DNA from 3 places in the Agrobacterium sp. CG160-95 genome. Region 3 is predicted to be linked to each of the others. Evidence: riboswitches for the same ligand, from Rfam matches in the RefSeq annotation. Region 3 holds a riboswitch; each other region holds the start of a gene.
What was found. Region 3 has a riboswitch for thiamine pyrophosphate ahead of thiB (thiamine ABC transporter substrate binding subunit). Riboswitches for the same ligand answer to the same signal wherever they lie in the genome.
Positions count from the first base shown of each region.

Region 1: linked by a shared signal. The riboswitch ahead of ACQZ63_RS09555 (ABC transporter permease) and the one ahead of thiB (thiamine ABC transporter substrate binding subunit) in region 3 are both predicted to bind thiamine pyrophosphate.
Region 2: linked by a shared signal. The riboswitch ahead of thiC (phosphomethylpyrimidine synthase ThiC) and the one ahead of thiB (thiamine ABC transporter substrate binding subunit) in region 3 are both predicted to bind thiamine pyrophosphate.

Region 1 covers NZ_JBNWDU010000002.1:632,471-639,976, reverse strand. The annotation lists gene ACQZ63_RS09565 (alpha-glucosidase) at 1-1,530, shown strand, start outside; gene ACQZ63_RS09560 (TadE/TadG family type IV pilus assembly protein) at 1,616-2,905, opposite strand; TPP riboswitch at 3,087-3,189, shown strand; gene ACQZ63_RS09555 (ABC transporter permease) at 3,318-4,103, shown strand; gene ACQZ63_RS09550 (ABC transporter substrate-binding protein) at 4,100-5,044, shown strand; gene ACQZ63_RS09545 (hydroxyethylthiazole kinase) at 5,047-5,787, shown strand; gene thiE (thiamine phosphate synthase) at 5,774-6,436, shown strand; gene thiD (bifunctional hydroxymethylpyrimidine kinase/phosphomethylpyrimidine kinase) at 6,433-7,230, shown strand; gene ACQZ63_RS09530 (Lrp/AsnC family transcriptional regulator) at 7,457-7,506, opposite strand, start outside.
Region 2 covers NZ_JBNWDU010000006.1:20,019-27,524, reverse strand. The annotation lists gene ACQZ63_RS19850 (glycoside hydrolase family 2 protein) at 1-1,260, opposite strand, end outside; gene ACQZ63_RS19845 (DUF1839 family protein) at 1,257-2,240, opposite strand; gene ACQZ63_RS19840 (amino acid--[acyl-carrier-protein] ligase) at 2,247-3,155, opposite strand; gene ACQZ63_RS19835 (acyl-CoA dehydrogenase family protein) at 3,160-4,341, opposite strand; gene ACQZ63_RS19830 (acyl carrier protein) at 4,341-4,592, opposite strand; TPP riboswitch at 4,773-4,884, shown strand; gene thiC (phosphomethylpyrimidine synthase ThiC) at 4,979-6,802, shown strand; gene thiO (glycine oxidase ThiO) at 6,804-7,506, shown strand, end outside.
Region 3 covers NZ_JBNWDU010000006.1:177,091-184,596, reverse strand. The annotation lists gene ACQZ63_RS20550 (thiamine diphosphokinase) at 1-420, shown strand, start outside; gene ACQZ63_RS20545 (ABC-F family ATP-binding cassette domain-containing protein) at 425-2,251, shown strand; gene ACQZ63_RS20540 (VOC family protein) at 2,343-2,735, shown strand; TPP riboswitch at 2,781-2,891, shown strand; gene thiB (thiamine ABC transporter substrate binding subunit) at 2,930-3,943, shown strand; gene thiP (thiamine/thiamine pyrophosphate ABC transporter permease ThiP) at 3,963-5,588, shown strand; gene ACQZ63_RS20525 (ATP-binding cassette domain-containing protein) at 5,585-6,301, shown strand; gene ACQZ63_RS20520 (M48 family metalloprotease) at 6,609-7,506, shown strand, end outside.

The sequences.
Region 1 (7,506 bases), on a different contig from region 3:
GCGGGTGGCGATTATTACAACACCAATTACCCGCAGCCGACCTATCTGTCGTCGCGCAAATATGCGCTGCATGTGGAAACCAGCGCCTATTCGGTCTTCGATTTCCGCAACGAAGATTTCCACGAAGTCGAGATCTGGGCAATCCCCGAAAGGATCGAGTTTTTCACCGGCGATCGTTTCACCGATATCGTTTCCGCCCTCTCGCTGCGGTTCGGACGCCAGCCGGAACTGCCGGAGTGGGTCTATGGCGGCGCGATCATCGGGTTAAAGGATGGCGCCAACTCCTTTGCCCGGCTGGAAAAAATCCGCGCTGCCGGAACCAAGGTCTCCGGCCTGTGGTGCGAGGACTGGGTGGGGCTTCGCCAGACATCCTTCGGCGCCCGGCTCTTCTGGGACTGGCAGGCCAATGAGGCGCGTTATCCGCATTTGCGTCAGAAGATCGCGGAGCTTGCCGATCAGGGCATTCGTTTTCTGGGATACGTGAACCCCTATCTCTGCGTCGACGGCCCGCTTTTTCCGGAGGCGGAGGCGGCCGGTTATTTCGCCACCGGCGCGGACGGCAAGACGGCGCTCGTGGATTTCGGCGAGTTCGATTGTGGCGTGGTCGATTTCACCAATCCGGCCGCAGCCAAGTGGTTTTCCGAAGAGATCATCGGCAGGAACATGCTGGATTTCGGCCTTTCCGGCTGGATGGCGGATTTCGGCGAATATCTGCCGATCGACATCACGCTATCGAACGGCATCGACGCCAAGCTGATGCACAATGCCTGGCCGACGCTCTGGGCAGAGGTCAACGCCAAGGCTGTTGAAAGCCGTGGCAAAACCGGCGAAGCGCTGTTCTTCATGCGGGCGGGCTTTACCGGTGTGCAAGCCCACTGCCCGCTGCTGTGGGGCGGCGACCAGTCCGTCGATTTCTCCCGCCATGACGGTCTCGTCACTGTCATATGCGGTGCGCTGTCCTCCGGTCTTCTCGGCAATGCCTATCACCATTCCGATATTGGCGGTTATACCAGCCTGTTCGGCAATGTCAGAACCCCGGAACTCATCATGCGCTGGACGGAGATGGCAGCCTTTACTCCTCTCATGCGCACCCATGAGGGCAATCGCCCGCGCGACAATCTCCAGATCGATCAGGACGAGACCGTTCTTGGCCATTTTGCCCGCATGACGGCAATCTATGTCGCACTAGCCCCCTATCTGAAATCGCTCTCCACTGAAGCGGCCAAAACCGGCCTGCCGGTACAGCGCCCGCTTTTCCTGCATCACGAGAACGACCGGCAGACCTATGCCATTCAGGACAGCTATCTCTACGGGGCCGACATGCTGGTCGCACCCGTGTGGAAGGCGGGGGAGACGCAGCGCACGCTTTACCTTCCGGGCGATGGGGAATGGATGCATCTTTGGAGTGGCGCGCGGTATTTTGGCGGGCACGAGATCACCGTGGAGGCTCCGATAGGCCAACCGGCTGTGTTCTACCGCGCTGAAACGCCCTTTACTGCGTTATTTGAACGGCTTCGTAATATCGCTTGAAGCATCACCTTCCGGCCATTTCCAAAAAACGCCGCAGATATTGCGGCGTTCAACCGATGCTTTAACAGGCCTAGCTAGACGGCCATCAGCCCGTCAGGCGTGGTGATGTAATGGCTTTCTTGAACAGCACCGTCATCGCGTCGCTGATGCCCTGGGACGGGCTGACTTCGAAGTACAGACCCGGGGAAGCGCAGCTCTGCATGCGTGAGCCAATTTCCGCCTGAAAGGGCTTGATCCAGCTATTATACCAGTCATTCGTCGGCAGCGGCAGATAGGTGGTATAAAGCACCGCGATACGAAAACCCTTTTCCTTCAGTTTCGTACAGTCTTTGATGTCGATCGGCTCCTGACAGCGGCCTCCCGTCAGTTTTTTCGTACAGGAGGACGGCTTGTAACTGTCGCCCACCCCGTCTGAAACAAAGAAAATAACCTTATCCGGGTTCGCCGAGCTTGCGCCCGTGCCCGAACTGCCGACCTTATCTCCAATCTGGATCAGTGCCCGGTCGAAATCTGTTTGCTGGTCGTTGTTGTATCCCTGATAGGGGATTGACATCAGGTTGATTTCACCAGCTTTTTTCTTTGCTGCGTCCAGATCCGATGTCAGCGAAACGACCTCAAGCAGCTTGGTATCTTCCGCCCGTTCCCCGAAGGTATAGACGGCCATGCGATATTGATTGCTGCTTTTGCGCGTGGACTTTGCCGTGTCCATCAGGCTGGCGGTTGCCTTGGCAACCACGTCGATACGCGTCGTAACCCCGAGTTTCTTGGCCTTGAAGTAATAGCTGTTCGGGTCTGCCACGCCGTCCTTCACGATGTGGCAGGCAAAAGCGCATTTATCGCCAGTATTCGCAACCAGGGTGGCAACATCCGTGGGTGTCGCGCCCACTCCCATGGAGGGCGTATTATCAAGCAGAAGATAGAAATCGCTGAAGGTTTCCGTTTCGTATTTGGCCGTGGCCGTGCCGGCAACCGAAACGAAATCCTTCCCCAGAAGCCCTGAGAGGGTCGTGCTGACCGACGCCTTGAAGCTGACGGACGACTCGACCACATTGCCGTGCTTGATCACCGAAACATCGACCGAGGTAATGGTGTAGTCCGCGTCGCCGCGCTGATTGCCATCGAAGAATGCCCGGGCTTCTTCATTGCCGACGGGAATGACACCGTCCCCCGACATCTTCTTTGCCGCCTGAACACTTGCGGACATATCGGCGACTGCCGCCAGAGCCGCGGAATCCGCTGCCTGCTGCAGATCGGCTTTGACCGACATGCCGCGCGTAATATCGAGCGCCACACCGGCAGCCCCGCACAGAGGCACCATGAGCAGCGCGGTCAGAATGCCAAAATTTCCAGATTTCTCTCGCCAGAAGTTTTTCAAGTTCGCCCCCAACCAATCTGGGAGCTGAAGCTAATACAGCGGAATTGAAAAGCGGTTTCAATAAATAACTAATTTTTGATAAACTTAATATAATCAATAACTAATATGTTCGCGGCAAATTCGCCAATATTCTCGTTAACTTTCAAAGTTGACATTACTTCAAAACCCTCCTAGCAAAACAGTCTCTTCCGAGGGGAGCACCTGACGGTGCTGAGATGGCGATGAGCCGGACCCTTGAACCTGATCCGGGTCATGCCGGCGTAGGAACGGAAACTGTAGCGCGTTTGCGTTACTGCCCTTTCTCTTCTCCGCTTTGCCCGGATCTCCGTGATCGCCACAGCTGGAGACCGAACGATGATGATGAAACATCCTTCCCTTCGTATACGGTACGGCTGCGTCTGAGTCCCGGCCGATGCGTGCCTCCCATGCGCTGAAGGGCGTCGTTCTTATTCTGATTGTCTGGCAGCTGGGCATCTGGCTGTTTGCACCGCCCCGCTACATCCTGCCCTCGCCCGCCGATGTTGCCGCAGCACTCCTGCGCCAGCCAGCCTTCCTGTTCGGACAGGCCATGGTGACATCAGGTGAAATGGCTGTCGGGCTTGCGGCTGGCATTGCCGCCGGCATTCTCGTTGCCTTTACGATTGCCGCCGTCCCGCGTTTTGGCCGCCTCGTCTGGCCCATGGTTCTCGTGTTGCAGGCATTTCCGGTCTTCGTGCTGGCCCCTATTCTCGTACTCTGGTTCGGTTTCGGCATGGCCTCGAAAGTTGTCATGACGGCGATCATCATCTTTTTTCCCGTCGCTTCAGCCTTCACCGACGGCCTCAACCGCACGGATCGGACAATCCTCGATGCCGCCTCGCTGACGGAGGCGAGCCACTGGCAAATCCTCACCCGGCTGCGTGTGCCGCTGGCGCTTCCCGCACTCATTTCCGGGCTGAGGGTCGCAGCTCCGCTCGCCCCGCTCGGCGCGGTCATTGGCGAATGGGTGGGCGCCTCCGCCGGGCTCGGTTTTGTCATGATCCAGTCCAATGCCCGCATGCAGACCGACACAATGTTCGCCGCCATGACTATTCTCGCCGTCATGGCGGTGCTGCTGCGGCTTGTCGTCGACCGGGCAACGGCCAACCTCGCCCCCTGGGCCAAAGAAACAGACCACGTCATTCCTTTCAAATATTTGCGGAGACTTTCGGCACCATGAAACGAACTCTTCTTTCCCTCGTCGTCGCGGCAGCAAGCGTGTTTGCGCCCGTGCAATCGCAGGCGGCCGACAAGCTTACCGTGTTGCTGGAATGGTTCGTGAACCCGGACCACGCTCCGATGGTGATCGCCAAGGAACGCGGCCTGTTCGCAGATGCCGGGCTGGACGTTGAGCTGGTTCCGCCCGCAGACCCATCCGCCGTACCGCGTCTGGTCTCGGCAAAGCAGGCCGATATCGGTGTACACTATCAGCCGAACCTCTATCTCGACCACGATGCAGGGCTGCCGCTCGTCCGTTTCGGCACGCTGGTGGAAACCCCGCTGAACACCGTCACCGTTCTGGCCGACGGGCCGATCAAGAGCCTGAAGGACCTGAAAGGCAAGAAGGTCGGCTTCTCGGTTTCCGGTTTCGAGGATGCGATGCTGAAGCGCATGCTGGAGAAGGAGGGACTGACAAAGGACGATGTTGAACTGGTCAACGTCAATTTCTCACTCTCGCCATCCCTGATCGCCGGCAAGGTCGATGCCACGCTTGGCGGTTTCCGCAATTTCGAACTGACGCAGATGAAGCTTGAAGGCCACGAAGGCCGCTCGTTCTTCCCCGAGGAACATGGCGTGCCCGCCTATGACGAGCTCATATTCGTCACCCATCGAGATCTCGTGAAAGATAGCCGCCTGCCGCGTTTTCTCTCGGCCGTTGAGCAGGCGGCGATTTTCATCACCAACCACCCGCAAGAATCCTGGCAGCTTTTCATCAAGGCCTATCCGAACCTTGACGACGCGCTGAACAAACAGGCGTTTTTCGATACGCTGCCGCGTTTCGCCAAACGTCCAGCCGCACTCGATCGCGCCCGCTACACACGCTTCGGCACCTTCATGCAAGACATGCAACTGATCAAGCAGGCGCCGGCGGCGGAAGACATTGCCGTGGAGTTGCAATAACCATGGCAAACAGTTTTCCGACTGCGGCGAAGGCCGCAGAGATCCTCGAAAGGGTAAGGCAGACGCGCCCGCGCGTGCATTGCCTGATGAACACAGTGGTACAGAAATTCACCGCGGACGGCATTACCGTTGTCGGCGGCATACCCTCGATGACAACCTCACTCGAAGAAATCGGTGCTTTCGTCACGAAAGCCGATGCGGTGACGATCAATCTCGGCACGCTCGACGCCGACCGGCGAAAAGTCATTCGATTTGCCGTCGAGATCGCCCGCGCGGCTGGCAAGCCGTGGATTCTGGACCCCGTGCATTGCGACTATTCGCCATCGCGACTGGCGTTCGCGCGTGACCTGATCTCGCTTGGACCCACCATCGTGCGCGGCAACAGCGCTGAGATGAGCCTGATCGGTGCTGTTCCGAACGCCATCAGGATAGAGACCGGACCTGTCGATAACCTGCGCGATGCCACAAGGAGCGTCAGAATCGTCAACGGTCACCCGTGGATGGCGAAGGTGACAGGCACGGGTTGCCTATCGGGTGGCGTCATCGCCGCCTTCATGGCGGTGGAAAAAGACGCACTGACGGCCGCCGCCGCCGCCCTCGCCATCACGGGTGTCGCAGCCGAACTGGCAGCGAAAAACGCCAAAGGTCCCGGCACATTCGAGCCGGCATTTCTGGATGTTCTTTCAGAAATTTCCGGCGAAGACATAAGAAACCATGCGAGGATTGAGCATGAACAAGGTTGATTACCGTCTCAACGCGCTGGTCGATGCGAGCCTCGGCGATGTTGCGCCCTTGGGCGAGCTTGCTCTGGCGGCCACACTCAACGGCGCGACCATTCTGCAATATCGCGACAAACACGCCTCCACGCGGGAGATGATCGAAAACGCCAGCGCAATTCGCGAAGCCATTGCCGGCACGGGCGTGCCGCTGGTCATCAACGACCGGGTGGATGTGGCGCTCGCCTCTGGCGCGGACGGGGTGCATCTCGGCGCCGATGATATGGATGCCAAAACCGCCAGACGCATCCTTGGAGATAAGGCGATCATCGGCCTCACCGTCAAGAACCGCGCCGATGCCGAGCGGGCGGCCTCCATGCCCGCCGATTACGCCTGCATTGGTGGCGTGTTCGAAACCGTTTCCAAGGTAAATCCAGACAAGCCTGTCGGCCTTGACGGCTTTACGACGCTCCGCACTCTGCTCCGCGAATTGCGGCCGGGCATGCCGGTGGGCGCCATCGCCGGTATCGATCTTGCCCGCGTGCCGAACGTCATCGCTGCCGGTGCGGATGGTGTCGCCGTCATTTCTGCAATCTTCCGCGCAGGCGATATTGCCAGCACAACCAGGGACTTCCGCGCGGCAGTCGATGCAGCGCTGAAAGCGAGACAGTCATGACAGCAATCGCATTGACCATCGCCGGCTCAGACAGCGGCGGCGGCGCGGGCATTCAGGCCGACATCAAGACTTTTTCGGCACTCGGCGCCTATGCCGCCAGCGTCATCACCGCCATCACCGCCCAGAACACCAAAGGTGTGACGGCAGTGGAGGATATTTCCGTCGCCACCATCGTCGCGCAGATGGACGCTGTTTTTTCCGATCTTGCCGTCAATGCGGTGAAGATCGGCATGGTATCGCGGATCGAAACCATCGCGGCCATAGCTGCAAGGCTTCGGCAGCAGCCCCAGCCGGTGGTGCTCGACCCCGTGATGGTTGCGACCTCCGGCGACCGTCTGTTGCATGCGGATGCGATCGAGACACTGCAGCGCGACCTGCTGCCGCTCGCCACCATCGTCACGCCGAACCTGCCTGAAGCAGCGCTTCTCACCGGGTTGCCGATTGCAGACACCGAGGCGGAGATCACCCGTCAGGCCGAGATGATCCTGAAGGCGGGCGCGAAAGCCGTGCTCATCAAGGGCGGCCATGGCGACGGGCCGCAGAGTACGGATTATCTGTTTGCAGACGGCACCGTGCAGGCGCTTTCCGCTATGCGAGTGGACACGAAAAACGACCATGGGACCGGCTGCACGCTGGCGGCGGCGATCACCGCGCATCTGGCCATGGGGCATAACCTGGCGGAGGCGGTTGGTCTTGCGAAGGACTATCTGAATGGAGCGCTTGACGCTGGTCGGGGGCTTGCCGTCGGGCACGGTCGGGGACCGGTGCATCATTTTTATCGATGGTGGGGGTGAAGGTTAGAGTGGAGCGTAGGGCTTACCCCCTCTGTCCTGCCGGACATCTCCCCCTCAAGGGGGGAGATCGACAAGTGGCCTGCCCCGGGCGTTTTAGTTGGCGGACGAGATCGCGATACCGACGTTAATGGGGACCGAGGCGAAAACCTCACCCGATCTCCCCCCTTGAGGGGGAGATGTCCGGCAGGACAGAGGGGGGTGAGCCCCACGCTCTGCGCATCCGCCTTCACCGCGCCTTCGGCGTCGCCAGCACATTCCTGATCGCAAAACTCGAAT
Region 2 (7,506 bases), 160 kb from region 3:
GAGCATCGCGCCCTGCTGGTACATTTCGCTACCGCCGCAAAAAACGGTCAGCGAAGGGGAAAGGGCGGTCGCCTCGAGGAACTGCGAGATTTCCGTAACGACGTGCTGGCTGAGCGCCTCATCCTTTGCTGGATAATCAAAATTGGCAAGCATGGCGTCCTGCCAAACCATGATGCCGAGTTCATCGCAGAGCGCGAAGAACTCCGGCGTTTCATAGGCCATCGTGCCGCCGACGCGGATCATGTTCATACCGGCCTCGGCAGCTTTTCGAAGCCAAGGCTCATAGTCCGGTCTTGTTCCCGGCAGCCGCACGATGTCGGCGGTCGTCCAGACTGCGCCCCGGCAGAAAACGGGGTGCCCGTTTATCCGGATGCCGAAACCGTTGCCGTCTTCGCCGTAATCCACCTCAACGCGCCTGAAGCCGGTGCGCCCGAGCCTGTGTTGCTTACCATCCAGTTCCAGAACGACTTCATGAAGCGCCGGTCTGCCGTGGGTATGCGGCCACCAAGTCTCGACATCGGGTATCCGGAGTTCGCCCAAGAATTCGCCGTTTTCACCTCTGGAAAGATCGGTGCTGTAACCAGCGCAGGTGAGCCGTGCGGATGGAATGTTGTGGTTCACCTCCAGGGCGATGTTGACCGTTCCCGTCCCGGTTTCGTCGAGCGAAGACCGGACTGTGCAAAGCACGTCTGCCTGTCTTATAAGGCTGATGGGTCGCCATGGGCCGGCGGCATGGATTTCCGGGCACCAACCTGGCATATATCCGAGCGCCGTGGTGCGGATCAGCCGCAGACCTTGGGTGTTCATCATCTGCGGACGCCAGCGGGCGCGGGGACCGGTTTTTTCGAGCCTTGGCGAAAGTGCCCGGAAGCAGATCGATAGTTCGTCCGCGCCTGTCAGTTCAACCGGCACTTCCAGCCTTTCGAACATGCTCTGACTGGCGGCGATCAGTTCGCCGTTGAGGAAGATTTCTGCAATCGTCGACAGGCCGTCGAAGCGCAGGATCGCCCGCTCCCGCACATCGGAAATCATCGTCAGACGGTACCAGGCATCCTTGTCGTTCAATGGTGTCGGATTGAAACGGTCAAATTTTCCGGCCAGTTCCAGAGCTTGCGCCACTGTTCCGGGAACGGATACGTGGAAGCTTTCAAGGGTTGCGGGAATTTCCGAGGGCGTTTCGCAGGCGTTGGCGGACGTCATTGTCAGCGTCCAGCCTTCGCTTAGTAATTTTTCGCTTTCGCGCGGAAGATAAGTCCTCACGCGGCCTCGCTGGTGTTCGACAATTTTGCCGCAAGGGCTTCCATCACACCATCCCATGCTTCCGCAGCCGGATCGAGCACCGAGGCGAGCGCGTCGAATTTACGGCGCGTGACGGCGCGAGCTAGCTGGAACTGCACGGTCTTGGCGACCTCGGATATGCGCAGCGCGTGGTCTCTCGCTTCAGCAAATTCGCTCTTGTCCAGCCATTCGAGGTGGCTCGCCGCCAGTTCGAAATTGGCGCCGAGCTGGCGCAGCGTATTGAAGGCATATTTGTGGAAAAAGCCGAACGGCCGGTCTGCCACCTTCTCGACCTGAGCCGGAAACACGGCTGCAAAAGACCTGACCGGATTGTCGGATGGTCGCCGTGAAAAATGAAACTTCAGCAGCCGTTCGGCCGTTTTGCGGATATGTGCCGGCGAAGGGTTGCTGTCTGCAAATTTCGCAAATTCCGTATAGGGCAGGAAGGGCGGCTCGCTCTCTGTCAGATGATGCTGGAACAGGCCGTCGAAATCTTCGCCCGACAGGTGGAAAAAGCCTGCATTATGAAAATAATCGAGTTCCCGGTTTGCAAGGTCCAGCCGGTTGATGGCGATGGTGGTCTTGCCATGTTCCTTCCGGTAGCCCACCCCGTGGGTATCGGGCATATAGAAGCTGTCCATCTCGATCAGGCAGATGCGACCGCGCTCCAGTTGCGCTTCGATATGGTTTTCCACCCGGTCGAAGATCGCAAGTTCGGTGGCGCGAACGCCATAAAGTGCTTCCAGATCTTCCAGCGGCACTTTGAAGAAGGTGAACTGGTCGCCTTCGAAATCCTGCGTCAGTGTGAAGCCGAACATGGCCTCAGGCGGCAACCCTTTCGAGGCCAGCACCTCGATCCACAAATCGATGTAGCAATTGGTCTCCGGCCACATTCTTTCCGAAGAATGAAGCGCGTGCTGCACATAATTTTTGGGATCGAGACCGGGGAAAATCTGCCGCATGAATGGTTAGCCCCAGAGTGTTTTCAAGGCCTTTTCGGGCCATGTTTTTACATCCAGTCCGTGATGCGCAAAAAGTGCCAGCGCAATGCGCTCAAGGCCGAAACCGACGCAGGCAGTGTGAGCCACATCACCATTGTCGAGGTTCAATCCCCATTTCTGGCCAAAGGCGTCCTGATGGTAATTGAAGCTCATGCAGGCCGTCGGGTTGGTGGCGGATGTGACGGGAATCAACAGTTCGAATTTCAGGTTCTGGTCGCGCTGGTTGTTGGCGAGCATTTTGCCGGCGCGGCCGAAGAAGGGATCGTTGGCCACGTCGATGGTCACTTCAAGGCCCACGGCTTCCATCATCGCCACGCCGCGATCCATCCATGTCTGGCGGAATTCGGTCACATCACTCTCCGTGCCCATGCGCACATATTCCCGCATGCGGAAAAGCTGCTGACGTGCCGGGTCCTTCGAGGGTTCATGGCGGAAACAATAGGACTGGATGTCGTAGAGACCGCCGCCGGAAGGCAATGCGCCGCGCTTGGCGATGGTCGGATAAAGAGGGTAGCAAGCGGCCGGCGTCAGCACGATATCGGTTGCTTTCTGGTCCTTTGTCCAGTCGCCGCCCTCATCCATGGATTTGAGAAGGCTGACATGGTCAAGTTCGCAACCGCAGAAGGAATGCACCGTGCCCGCAAGCTGCGGGAAGCTTTTCATGTAACCGCTCTTTTCGAAATAGGCGCGGTTGATGCCGGGCGGAAAGCGGATCGCCTCTGCACTGTCCGGGCCGCCGGTGCGGTCGATCAGGCGTTCGAATGCGGCAATGACATCCTCGAACTGGCCGCTGCGTCCGTAAAGACCATCGACACCCGTTTCAATCAGCAGGCCTTCTTCGAACAGTCGATCGAGAAACGATGTTTGCATATCCATGGTCTTATCCCAAGAGGCTGGTGTCCTGCTTGTGAACCAGCAGGAGATTGGCGGAATTGCCGAGAATACGGTCGTTGGAAATCATCAGGCGCGCGGAATGCGCGTCGCGAAGGTGTCGACCAAGGCTGTAGGGCGTGCCGTTCTTGTAGCCCATGATGCCGCAGACCAGCATCGCTTGGTCGATGATCTCCAGAATGGTTTCCGAAGAACAAATCTTCACATTGTTCATGGCAACCGCGAACGCCATGGACATCAGCTTGTCCGGGTCGCTCTTGGTGTCTTCGTAAGCCTTTACGCCCGCAATGACGTTGGATTTGACCACCTGCAATTTGGTGGAAATTTCGGCAATGTGGATAGCGCCTGGCGGTGTGACACCGGGCGACTTGCGTGCAGCCGTCCTGACGAAGGATTGCGCGCGCAGCACCGCATCCGACGCGATGCCATACCACACGGCACTCCACAGAAGATGCGAGCTTGCAAGCATGGATTGCGCGGCGATTTCCGCAAAGGGTTTTGGGAATATCTGCATCGCCGGTGCCTCGCCGCGGAACAGGAAACCGTCCGAACAGGTGCCACGCATGCCGAGTGTGTCCCAGACATGGGTCTTCTCGAGCCTGTACTGATCTTTCAGGAAGACGGTCATCACCTGATCGGCCGGGGCGGCATCCTTGTGGGCGCGCGAGGTGATGAGGATGGCATCCGCATTGCTGCCGTAGGAAATGACGGTGGCGTCCTTCTCCAGCCGGCAAATGTCTCCTTCGACCTCGATAGCGCAGATGGAATTGCGCAGATTGCCGCCGATTCCGCCTTCCGTCGTGGCCGAGGCGAGCAGAAGCTGTTCGCTTGCAATGCGGCTCATGAAGCCCGCATGCCATGGGCTTGTCTCGCCGTGTTCCACAAGGCTCGATGCCTTGATGTGGTGCATGGCGAAAATCATCGCGGTTGCCGAACAGGCCTGGCCAAGCCGGGCGCAGATATCGGCGATTTGCTGTATGGATGCGCCTTCGCCACCAAGAGAGGACGGGACCTGAATGCCGAGAAGGCGCTCTTGTCTCAGCGCCTTGACGGCTTCCTCCGGGAAGCGACCGGTGACGTCCACCTCGTCCGCGTGTTTGGCGGCAATTGCTGCGACGCGGCTTGCGCGCGCGGACAGCGTTTCATCCTGCGGCGCAACGGTCACATTCATCAGGCTGCCTCTTTACCATCCAGAATGAGCTTAACGGTGTCTTCAATGGCCTTGATGCTGGCAAAGGACTTGCGGTTCAAGAGGTTGTCGGGGAATTCGATATCGAAAGCTTCCTCGATACCCAGCATCAATTGCACCGATGCAAAGGAAGAAAGACCTGCCGCATAAAGATCTGCTTCGTTTTCAATCGTATCGACGGGGGTAGGAAGCTGGCCGAATTTTGCCAGTATTTCACGAATAGTCGCATTCATTCCGACTTATCTCCCATGAATTTAACATCAGGATGGTTTGTGCTTATCGTTAATTTGAAAACGATAATATTCGCCTAAACCGTTAGGTTAATTACCACTAACGGCGCTTTTGTTGTTCGTCCACCTTTGCCAGCCATCAGCAGCACCCTTGACAAATGTCGGGCGGTGTTTTCTCTTGTGTCCATTCACCAGGGGTGTCCCGTCAAGGGGCTGAGATTCTGCTTTTATGCGCAGTGACCCGTTGAACCTGATCCAGTTCATACTGGCGTAGGGACGGTGCAAAGACCGAAGGTCGGATTGCGTGTAACTTGCGCTGCCGACGCGTCGGTATTTTCCATCATTCCGGCTCGAACTGGGTCTCCACTGTCAAACTTTGGAGCCTCATGATGAATATCGTTGCCAAGAATATCCCGCTTGTCGTCACAACCGGGCCGCATCCCGCCTCCACGAAAATCCACAAAACCGGAATTTTGCATCCGCATATTCGCGTGCCGATGCGCGAAATCGCCGTCCACCCGACGGCGGGAGAACCGCCGGTCACGGTCTATGATTCCTCAGGCCCCTATACCGATCCATTGCATAACGTTCTGATCGAAAAGGGTCTGCCGCGCCTGCGTCACGACTGGGTTTTAGCGCGCGGCGATGTCGCGGCTTACGACGGTCGGCACGTCAAACCGGAGGATAACGGCTTTGCCACTGGCGAGCGGCTGACGCCTGAATTTGCCGTGCGCCACCAGCCGCTGAGGGCCACGGAAGGAAAAGCCGTAACGCAGCTTGCCTATGCGCGGGCAGGCATCATCACGCCGGAAATGGAGTTCATCGCCATCCGCGAAAATCTGGGGCGCGAAGCGGCGAAGGAGAAGCTGGCTCGTGATGGCGAGAGTTTCGGTGCGCAGATACCCGATTATGTGACGCCGGAGTTCGTCCGTCAGGAAGTCGCATCGGGTCGCGCCATCATCCCGGCCAACATCAATCACCCCGAGCTTGAGCCGATGATCATCGGCCGTAATTTTCTGGTCAAGATCAACGCCAATATCGGCAATTCCGCCGTCACCTCCTCCATGGCCGAAGAGGTGGAGAAGATGGTCTGGGCGATCCGCTGGGGTGCCGATACCGTCATGGACCTTTCGACAGGGCGCAACATCCACAATATCCGCGAATGGATCATCCGCAATTCGCCGGTACCGATCGGCACGGTGCCGCTTTATCAGGCGCTGGAGAAGGTCAACGGCATTGCCGAGGACCTGAACTGGGAAGTGTTCCGCGATACGTTGATCGAACAGGCGGAGCAAGGCGTGGATTATTTCACCATCCATGCCGGTGTTCGGCTGCATTACATTCCGCTTACCGTCAACCGTGTCACCGGTATCGTCTCACGCGGCGGGTCGATTATGGCCAAGTGGTGTCTGCATCATCACAAGGAAAGCTTCCTCTACGAGCATTTCGACGAGATCTGCGACATCTGCCGTGCCTATGATGTTTCCTTCTCGCTGGGTGACGGGTTGCGGCCCGGTTCGATTGCCGACGCCAACGACGCCGCGCAATTTGCCGAGCTGGAGACGCTCGGTGAGTTGACACAGATCGCATGGGCGAAGGATTGCCAGGTCATGATTGAGGGCCCCGGCCATGTGCCGATGCACAAGATCAAGGAGAACATGGACAAGCAGTTGAAGACCTGCGGTGAGGCGCCCTTTTATACGCTTGGGCCGCTAACGACCGATATCGCCCCCGGTTACGACCACATCACTTCCGGCATCGGGGCAGCGATGATCGGCTGGTTTGGCACGGCGATGCTCTGCTATGTCACGCCGAAGGAACATCTGGGTCTGCCTGATCGTAACGACGTGAAGGTCGGTGTCATCACCTACAAGATCGCGGCTCACGCGGCCGATCTCGCCAAGGGGCATCCGGCGGCACAGGTGCGGGACGATGCGCTGTCGCGTGCAAGGTTCGAGTTCCGTTGGGAAGACCAGTTCAACCTGTCGCTGGATCCGGACACGGCGCGCTCCTTCCATGACGAGACCCTGCCGAAGGAGGCGCACAAGGTCGCGCATTTCTGCTCGATGTGCGGGCCGAAATTCTGCTCGATGCGGATTTCCCACGACATCCGCGCCGAGGCGCAGAAGGAAGGGCTGGAGGCCATGGCCGCGCGCTTCAAGGAAGGTGGCGAGCTTTACATGCCGCTCGCGACCCCGGCAGACGGCCAGTAGCATGCGTGTTCTTGTTAAGGGAACGGGGGTCGCCGGTCTGACGGCGGCCTTCGAACTGGCGCGGCGCGGCGCAACCGTGGAGGTTTCGGAGCGCAATGCTGAAGCCTCGCGCGGCGCATCCTTTTATGCGGGCGGAATGCTGGCGCCCTGGTGCGAGCGTGAAAGTGCGGACGAGGCGGTACTGACACTCGGCCAGGCGGCTCTCGACTGGTGGGATGAGGCGACCCCCGGCCTTGTCATCAGACACGGCACGCTGGTCGTCGCGCCCGCCCGCGACAAAGCCGAGCTTTCGCGTTTCGCATCCAGAACCGCAAGGTACCGATGGGTGGATGAGGGTGAAATCGCCGCTCTGGAGTCTGACCTTGCCGGGCGTTTCCGCTCCGGGCTTTATTTCCCGGGCGAGGGGCATCTCGATCCGCGCCTTGCACTCAAATCGCTGCATACGCGGCTTTGCGGCTTGGGCGTGCGGTTTCATATGGTTATTCCGGTGGATGAGCAGCCGTTCGATCGGGTGGTGGATTGCACCGGCGCTGCGGCGGTGGGCGAGATTGCCAATCTTCGCGGCGTGCGGGGAGAAATGCTCTATCTAGCCACGTCAGAGGTTTCCCTGTCGCGCGCCGTTCGGCTCTTACATCCGCGCATTCCGCTTTACATCGTGCCGCGTGAGCCGGGTCGCTTCATGGTGGGGGCGACCATGATCGAGA
Region 3 (7,506 bases):
ACCGATGGCGAAATTGCGGTGTCGGAGGCACTTGCCCGCGGCGCGCGTTCTCTGGTGCTTGCCGGTGCGCTTGGTGGAGCGAGAAGCGACCACGCACTTCAGCACCTCCTTTACGCGGTGGCGCTTACTGAGCGTGGTCTCAACGTTACGCTGACCTCCGGCGAAGAGGAGGCCCGCCCGCTGCTGGCGGGGTCGTTCGACCTTGATCTGCCTCCCGGTGCGCTGTTTTCCGTTGCCGGGTTTACCGACCTTGTGGGGCTCGATATCGGCAATGTGCGTTATCCTATCAAGGATTTCCCGCTTGCTTTCGGCTCTTCCCGCACTATTTCCAATGTCGCGAATGGCGGCCCCGTGCATTTCTCGCTGAAAAGCGGAAAAGCCATCGTGCTCGCCCGCCCTTATGATCTGACCGGAGCCTGACGCCTTGGCACCCCCAATTTTGAAACTCGATGACATCAAGCTGACCTTCGGCGTGACCCCGCTGCTCGACGGCGCCAATCTTCAGGTGGAGCCGGGCGACCGCATCTGCCTTGTCGGACGTAACGGTTCGGGCAAGTCGACCCTGATGAAGATCGCCGCCGGTCTGGTCGAGGCGCAGTCGGGCGAGGTTTTCCGTCACCCCTCCGCCACCATCCGTTATCTGGAACAGGCGCCGGATTTTGCCGGTTACGACACCGTGCAGGCCTATGCCGAGGCGGGGCTGGGACCTGGCGACGATCCCTATCGCGTTACCTATATTCTCGAGCATCTGGGCCTGACGGGACAGGAACATCCGGATAGCCTGTCCGGCGGCGAAGCGCGGCGTGCGGCCCTTGCCCGCGTCATGGCCCCTGAACCCGATATTCTGATGCTGGACGAGCCGACCAACCATCTGGACCTGCCCACAATCGAATGGCTTGAAGGCGAGTTGCAGCAGACGCGTAGCGCGCTGGTGCTGATCTCGCACGACAGGCGTTTTCTGGAAAAGGTTTCGACCTCGACCGTGTGGCTGGATCGCGGCCAGTCCCGTCGTCTCAATCGCGGTTTTGCGCATTTCGAGGAATGGCGCGACAAGGTGCTGGAAGAGGAAGAGCTGGAGCAGCACAAGCTCGGCAAGGCCATCGAGCGTGAAGAACACTGGATGCGTTACGGCGTGACCGCGAGACGCAAGCGCAACATGCGCCGCGTGGGCGAGCTTCAGGCAATGCGTGCGGACTATCGCGGCCACAAGGGACCGCAGGGCAGCGTGCAGGCGACGGCTGCGGAGGTGCGGGAATCCGGCAAACTGGTCATCGAGGCAGACGCAATCACTAAGTCTTACGGCGAGCGCGTGATCATCGCGCCGTTTTCGCTGCGGGTGCATCGCGGTGATTGCATCGGTCTCGTCGGGCCGAACGGTGCCGGCAAGACAACGCTTTTGAAGATGCTGACCGGCCAGCTTCAGCCCGATAGCGGCACGGTAAAGCTCGGCACCAATCTGGAAATCGCGACGCTTGATCAGAAGCGTGAAGATCTCAATCCAAACGATACGCTCGCTCATTACCTCACCGACGGTCGCGGCGACAATTTGCTGGTCAATGGCGAGTTGAAACATGTGACGGGTTACATGAAGGACTTCCTGTTCCAGCCGGAACAGGCCCGCACGCCCATCCGCAACCTCTCCGGTGGTGAGCGCGCCCGTCTTATTCTTGCGCGCATTCTGGCGCGGCCTACCAACCTGCTGATCCTTGACGAGCCGACCAACGATCTCGATATCGAAACACTCGATCTGTTGCAGGAAATCGTTGCGGGCTTTTCCGGCACGGTCATTCTCGTCAGCCACGACCGCGATTTCCTCGACCGTACCGTCACCTCCACAATCGCGCCCGCCAATCCGGACCAGCCGGACGGACGCTGGATCGAATATGCCGGCGGCTATTCGGACATGATGGCGCAACGCAAGGGTGCTGCGGAAGAAAAGCGCAAGGCGGAGAAGCAGGAAAAGGCAAAGACCGCCCCTTCCGCCTCCGCGTCGCAGGACGCTTCAAAGGCCAAGGGCAAGCTTTCTTTCAAGCAAAAATTTGCGCTCGAAAACCTTCCAAAGGAGATGGAGAAGGCGCAGGGCGAAATCGCCAAGCGTGAGCAGCGCATGGCCGATCCCAATCTGTTCACCAAGGACCCGGCTACCTTCAATACGCTGGCGCAGGAAATGACGAAGCTGCGCGAAAAGCTCGAAGCCATGGAAGAGGAATGGCTGGAGCTGGAGATGCTGCGCGAGGAAATTGAAGGGTGACTTGGTCGCGATTTCTTGACTGAGGTCTCATCCACCTTTGACAGGGAGCCGGAATTGCCGTTTCCTGTGCGGGTTCGGAGGAGTTCAGAAAATGCGCATGATCTTCGTCAATCTGCCGGTCAAGAATATCGAGACATCGAGAAGCTTCTTCACGGCTCTCGGTTTCACCTTCAATCCGGAATATTCGGATGACCGCACGCTCTGCATGATCGTTGAGGAGAACATTTTCGTGATGCTTCTTCAGGAGGAGCGTTTTCGTGATTTCATCAATGGCGATATCGCCGACGCCACACGCAGCACCGAGGTCCTGACCTGTCTCACAGCGGGAAGCCGTGAGGAAATCGACCGGATGATCGAAACGGCGCTCGCCTCGGGTGGCAGCAGCTGGAAACCGGTTCAGGATCACGGTTTCATGTATGCCGGTAGTTTTCAGGATCCCGACGGCCATGTCTGGGAACTGGTGCACATGGTGCAGCAGGCCTGACGGCAGCCATCTTGCCAATCAGAGACAGCGGGACTACATCATCATCTTGATCTAACGGGGTGTCTTTTGTGCTTGCGTGCAAAAGGCTGAGAGGCTTGCCAACCCGAAGAACCTGATCCGGTTCATACCGGCGGAGGGATTAGACGGCTTAAGGCAAGCGGCTATTTCCCTTTTCGTTTTTTGAGGAGATACCCGTGCGCCGTCGTCTTTTCCTGAATTCCCTCGTTGCCGTTTCGTTGTTTCTGCCCGGTCTTGCCACTGCTCAGGACAGACAGGAACTGACCGTCTACACCTATGAAAGCTTCGTTTCCGAATGGGGTCCCGGCCCCAAGGTGAAAGAGGCCTTCGAGAAGGTGTGCAATTGCACGGTCAATTTCGTCGGTGTAGCGGATGGCGTGGCGCTGCTCAACCGCCTGAAGCTTGAAGGGGCGGCGTCGAAGGCGGATGTCGCTGTTGGTCTCGACACCAATCTGGTCGCGGAAGCGAAACAGACCGGCCTCTTCGATATCAGCGGTATCGATGCATCGGTGGCCAAGGTGCCGGGCGGTTACAAGGACGACGTTTTCGTCCCTTACGACTACGGTCATTTCGCCGTTGTCTATGACACGCAGACGATAAAAAATCCGCCGACGAGCCTGAAGGATCTGGTGGACGGCGATCCTTCACAGAAAATCGCCATTCAGGACCCGCGCACCTCCACGCCGGGGCTTGGCCTGCTGCTCTGGGTGAAGTCCGTTTACGGCGACAAGGCACCGGAAGCCTGGGCGAAGCTCCGGAAGCGCATTCTCACCGTCACGCCGGGCTGGTCGGAATCCTATGGCCTTTTCACCAAGGGTGAGGTGCCGATGGTGCTCTCCTACACCACGTCGCCTGCCTATCACATGGTCTCGGAAAAGACGGATCGCTATCAGGCCGCGGCTTTTTCCGAGGGGAACTACATCCAGATCGAGGTTTCCGGCCTTCTCAAAAACGCGCCGCACAAGGAACTGGCGAAGCAGTTCCTCGCTTTCACGCTCACATCAGGATTTCAGGATGCCATTCCGGAAAACAACTGGATGATGCCGGTCGCGGCAACGTCCACGCCCCTGCCCGAGGCATTTTCCAAACTCGTCGTACCGCAGAAGACCTTCCTGATGGACCCGGAAGAGGTGGCGAAGAACCGCAAGGCCTGGATCGACGAATGGCTTGCGGCCATGAGCATGAACTGAGCAAGAGGCACGCCCGCGCATGATGCTGCGTCGCGACTACAGATGGTCGATCATTGGCGGAACGGCGGCGTTTGCCGCCGTTTTCCTGTTCATGGCGCTTGCTGTATCAGCACTCCTGTCTTTCGATGCCGGCACATCCGCCGCCGGAATCGTGGATGCCTACACGCTGCGCATCCTGCGCTTCACGCTCTATCAGGCAACGTTGTCCACTGTTCTTTCCATTGTTCTCGGCCTGCCGGTGGCGCTTGCGCTCTCCCGCAGACAGGATTTTCCGGGGCGGATTTGGATTATCAGGTTGATGGCTGTGCCGATGGGGCTGCCGGTCATCGTCGGCGCCTTCGGCATTATCACGATCTGGGGCAGGCAGGGTGTTTTGAATACTGCCCTTGTTTTTGCCGGTGCGGAGCAGCCCTTCAGTATTTACGGCCTTTCCGGCATTCTCATCGCCCATGTGTTTTTCAATCTGCCGCTTGCGGTGCGGCTGATGCTGGCCGGGCTGGAGCGGATTCCGGGCGAATATTGGCGGATGGCAGCAAGTCTTGGCATGGGGCCGGTTTCGGTTTTCCGCTTCATCGAGTGGCCGGCCGTCTCGCGGCTTGTTCCCGGTATTGCCGGGCTTGTCTTCATGCTGTGCGCCACCAGCTTCACGCTAGTGCTTCTGCTGGGCGGTGGACCGGCGGCGACGACACTTGAGGTCGCAATCTATCAGGCGCTGCGGTTTGATTTCGATCCGCAACGGGCAATCGCGCTTTCGGTTTTGCAGATTGCAGCCACAGCAGTTCTGCTCGGCCTTCTTGCCTTTTTGCCATTGCCCGAGGCGGAAATTGCCTCGCTTGGCCGCCCTGTTCGCCGTTTCGACGGCAAGCGTGTTGGCGCGCGCCTGTGGGACGGAGCGGCAATCATTTTTGCGGTTCTGCTGGTCGGCCTGCCGCTTGTTGCCATAACCGTCTCGGGTTTGGGGGCCGATCTGCCGCGTCTTTTGTCCGCGCCGATCTTCCTGCGTGCGGCGGCGACCAGCCTTGCAATCGCTGCGCTCTCCGCAACTCTCGTCGTGCTCTGCTGCTTTGCGATTATCGGTGCGCGACAGGCCGTGGGTTCCAGACGGCACGCGGCTCAGCCCTTGCGCCTTTTGTCCGCCACGCTCGGGGCGGGGTCATCGCTGGTGCTGCTGGTGCCGCCCGTCGTGCTGGGAAGCGGGTGGTTCCTGTTGCTGCGGCCCTTTGGAGATGTCAGTTTTTATGCTCCCGTTCTCGTGGCACTCATCAACATGCTGATGGCGTTGCCGCTTGCCATGCGGGTGCTGGAGCCAGCCTTCACCAGCCATTTTTTACGCACGTCCCGGCTCTCCGCCAGCCTTGGGCTTCAGGGACTGACGCGGCTGCGGTTCGCCGATCTGCCGGTACTGCGGCGGTCGCTTCTGATGGCGTTTTCCTTTGCCATGGCCCTGTCGCTCGGTGATCTTGGGGCGGTTGCCCTGTTCGGGTCGGAAAATTTCATCACCTTGCCATGGCTGGTCTATAGCAATATGGGCAGCTACCGCACCAATGATGCCGCCGGATACGCGTTCATCCTTGGCGTCGTCTGCCTGCTGCTTGCCGCGGGCGGCGTTTCACGGCAATCCCAATCAGCAAGGGCGAGTATATGACGGGTGACGAATTTGCCGTGGGGCTGGACAAGGTCATGCTGCGGCTCGGAACGCAGGATTTCGATCTCGATTGTGCATTCCCGCAAGGCCAGATGACTGCCGTCGTCGGTGCATCCGGTTCTGGCAAGTCGACGCTCCTCAATCTCATCGCCGGTTTTGAATTGCCCGATTCCGGGCGCGTCCTGATCGGCGGGCGGGACATGAAGGCGCTCGATCCTTCCGAACGACCGGTCTCCTCGATCTTCCAGGATAATAATCTTTTCGCCCATCTCGATATCTTCACCAATGTCGCGCTCGGCATCAGCCCCGGGATGAAGCTGGGGGAGGAAGACAGGCAGAGGATCGACGTGGCGCTCACACGCGTTGGTCTTGCGGGTTTTGACAAACGTTTGCCGGGCACGCTTTCCGGCGGGGAAAGGCAAAGGGCGGCGCTCGCGCGTGCGCTGGTCCGGAAAAAACCGGTCATGCTGCTGGACGAGCCTTTCGCGGCGCTCGATCCGGGGCTGCGGGCGGGCATGACCTCCCTGCTTCTCGACTTGCATGCTGAAACAAAAAATACGGCGATTATTGTTACGCACCATCCAGACGACATAAAAAAGCTGGCACAGCGGGTGGTTTTTCTTGATCGTGGCCGCGTTGTCTATGCGGGCTCGACCGCAGATTTCTTCGCCACACAAAATGTGAAGGCGGTCGACAGTTTTCTGAACGGCTGATCGCCTTATTTTCGACGCGTGCCGCTGGCAATCGCTTTAGATAACTTCAATGGCGTTAATTTGCACTTGCCAGTTTCAAGTCGTTGCCCGAGAAAAGACGAGAATTATTGCGTTCTTCAGGAATATTCCGGACTTGATGGATCGTTTTTACCGTTTCGACATTCATGGCTCGTTGGGGCGAATCTGTTATTCTGGTCTGCAATTAACGGATGATCAGGAACGTTAGGGGCAGGCATAGAGAATGAGAAATAGCATGACTGCGCAGTGGAGGCTTTTCTCCCGTTCAGGCCTTCGCCGTTCGGGCAGGATGGCTGCCGTGTGTTCCGTGCTGACGGCGTCTGCCGTATTCCTGTCATCGTGTCAGTCTCTCTTCAGCCCGGCCTACCAGTCCACCTTGCGGCCTTCGGACAATCCGCAGACCGTGGAAGAGGTGCAGAAGAACGATCCCCGTGCGCAGATGGGCGCGCGCGAACATCCGCGTATTGTGGCGAGTTATGGTGGCGAATATCGTGATGCCAAGACGGAGCGGCTTGTCGCCCGTATCGCCGGCGCGCTGACGGCTGTTTCGGAAAATCCGCAGCAATCCTATCGCATCACCATCCTCAACTCGCCTGCTATCAACGCTTTTGCGCTGCCGGGTGGGTATCTTTACGTGACGCGCGGGCTTCTGGCACTCGCCAACGATGCCTCGGAAGTGGCGGCCGTGCTTTCGCATGAGATGGGCCACGTTACCGCAAACCACGGCATCGAGCGCCAGCGCCGGGAAGAGGCGGAGGTGATTGCAAGCCGTGTGGTCGCCGAGGTTCTGTCGAGCGATCTCGCCGGCAAGCAGGCGCTTGCGCGCGGCAAGCTGCGGCTTGCGGCTTTTTCGCGCCAGCAGGAATTGCAGGCGGACGTGATTGGCGTGCGCATGTTGGGTGAGGCCGGCTACGACCCCTTCGCATCGCCGCGGTTTCTGGATTCCATGGCAGCCTATGCGCGTTTCTCCTCGGCTGATCCCGAAAATGACCAGAGCCTCGACTTTCTTTCCAGCCACCCAAACACGCCGCAGCGCATCGAGCTTGCACGCCGGCATGCCCGCGCCTTCGGCCAGGACGGTCAGGTCGGGGATCGGGGTCGCGACTGGTTTCTGGATGGCATAGACGGCCTGCTTTACGGCGACAGCCCGCAGGAGGGTTATGTCCGGGGCCAGACCTTCCTGCACG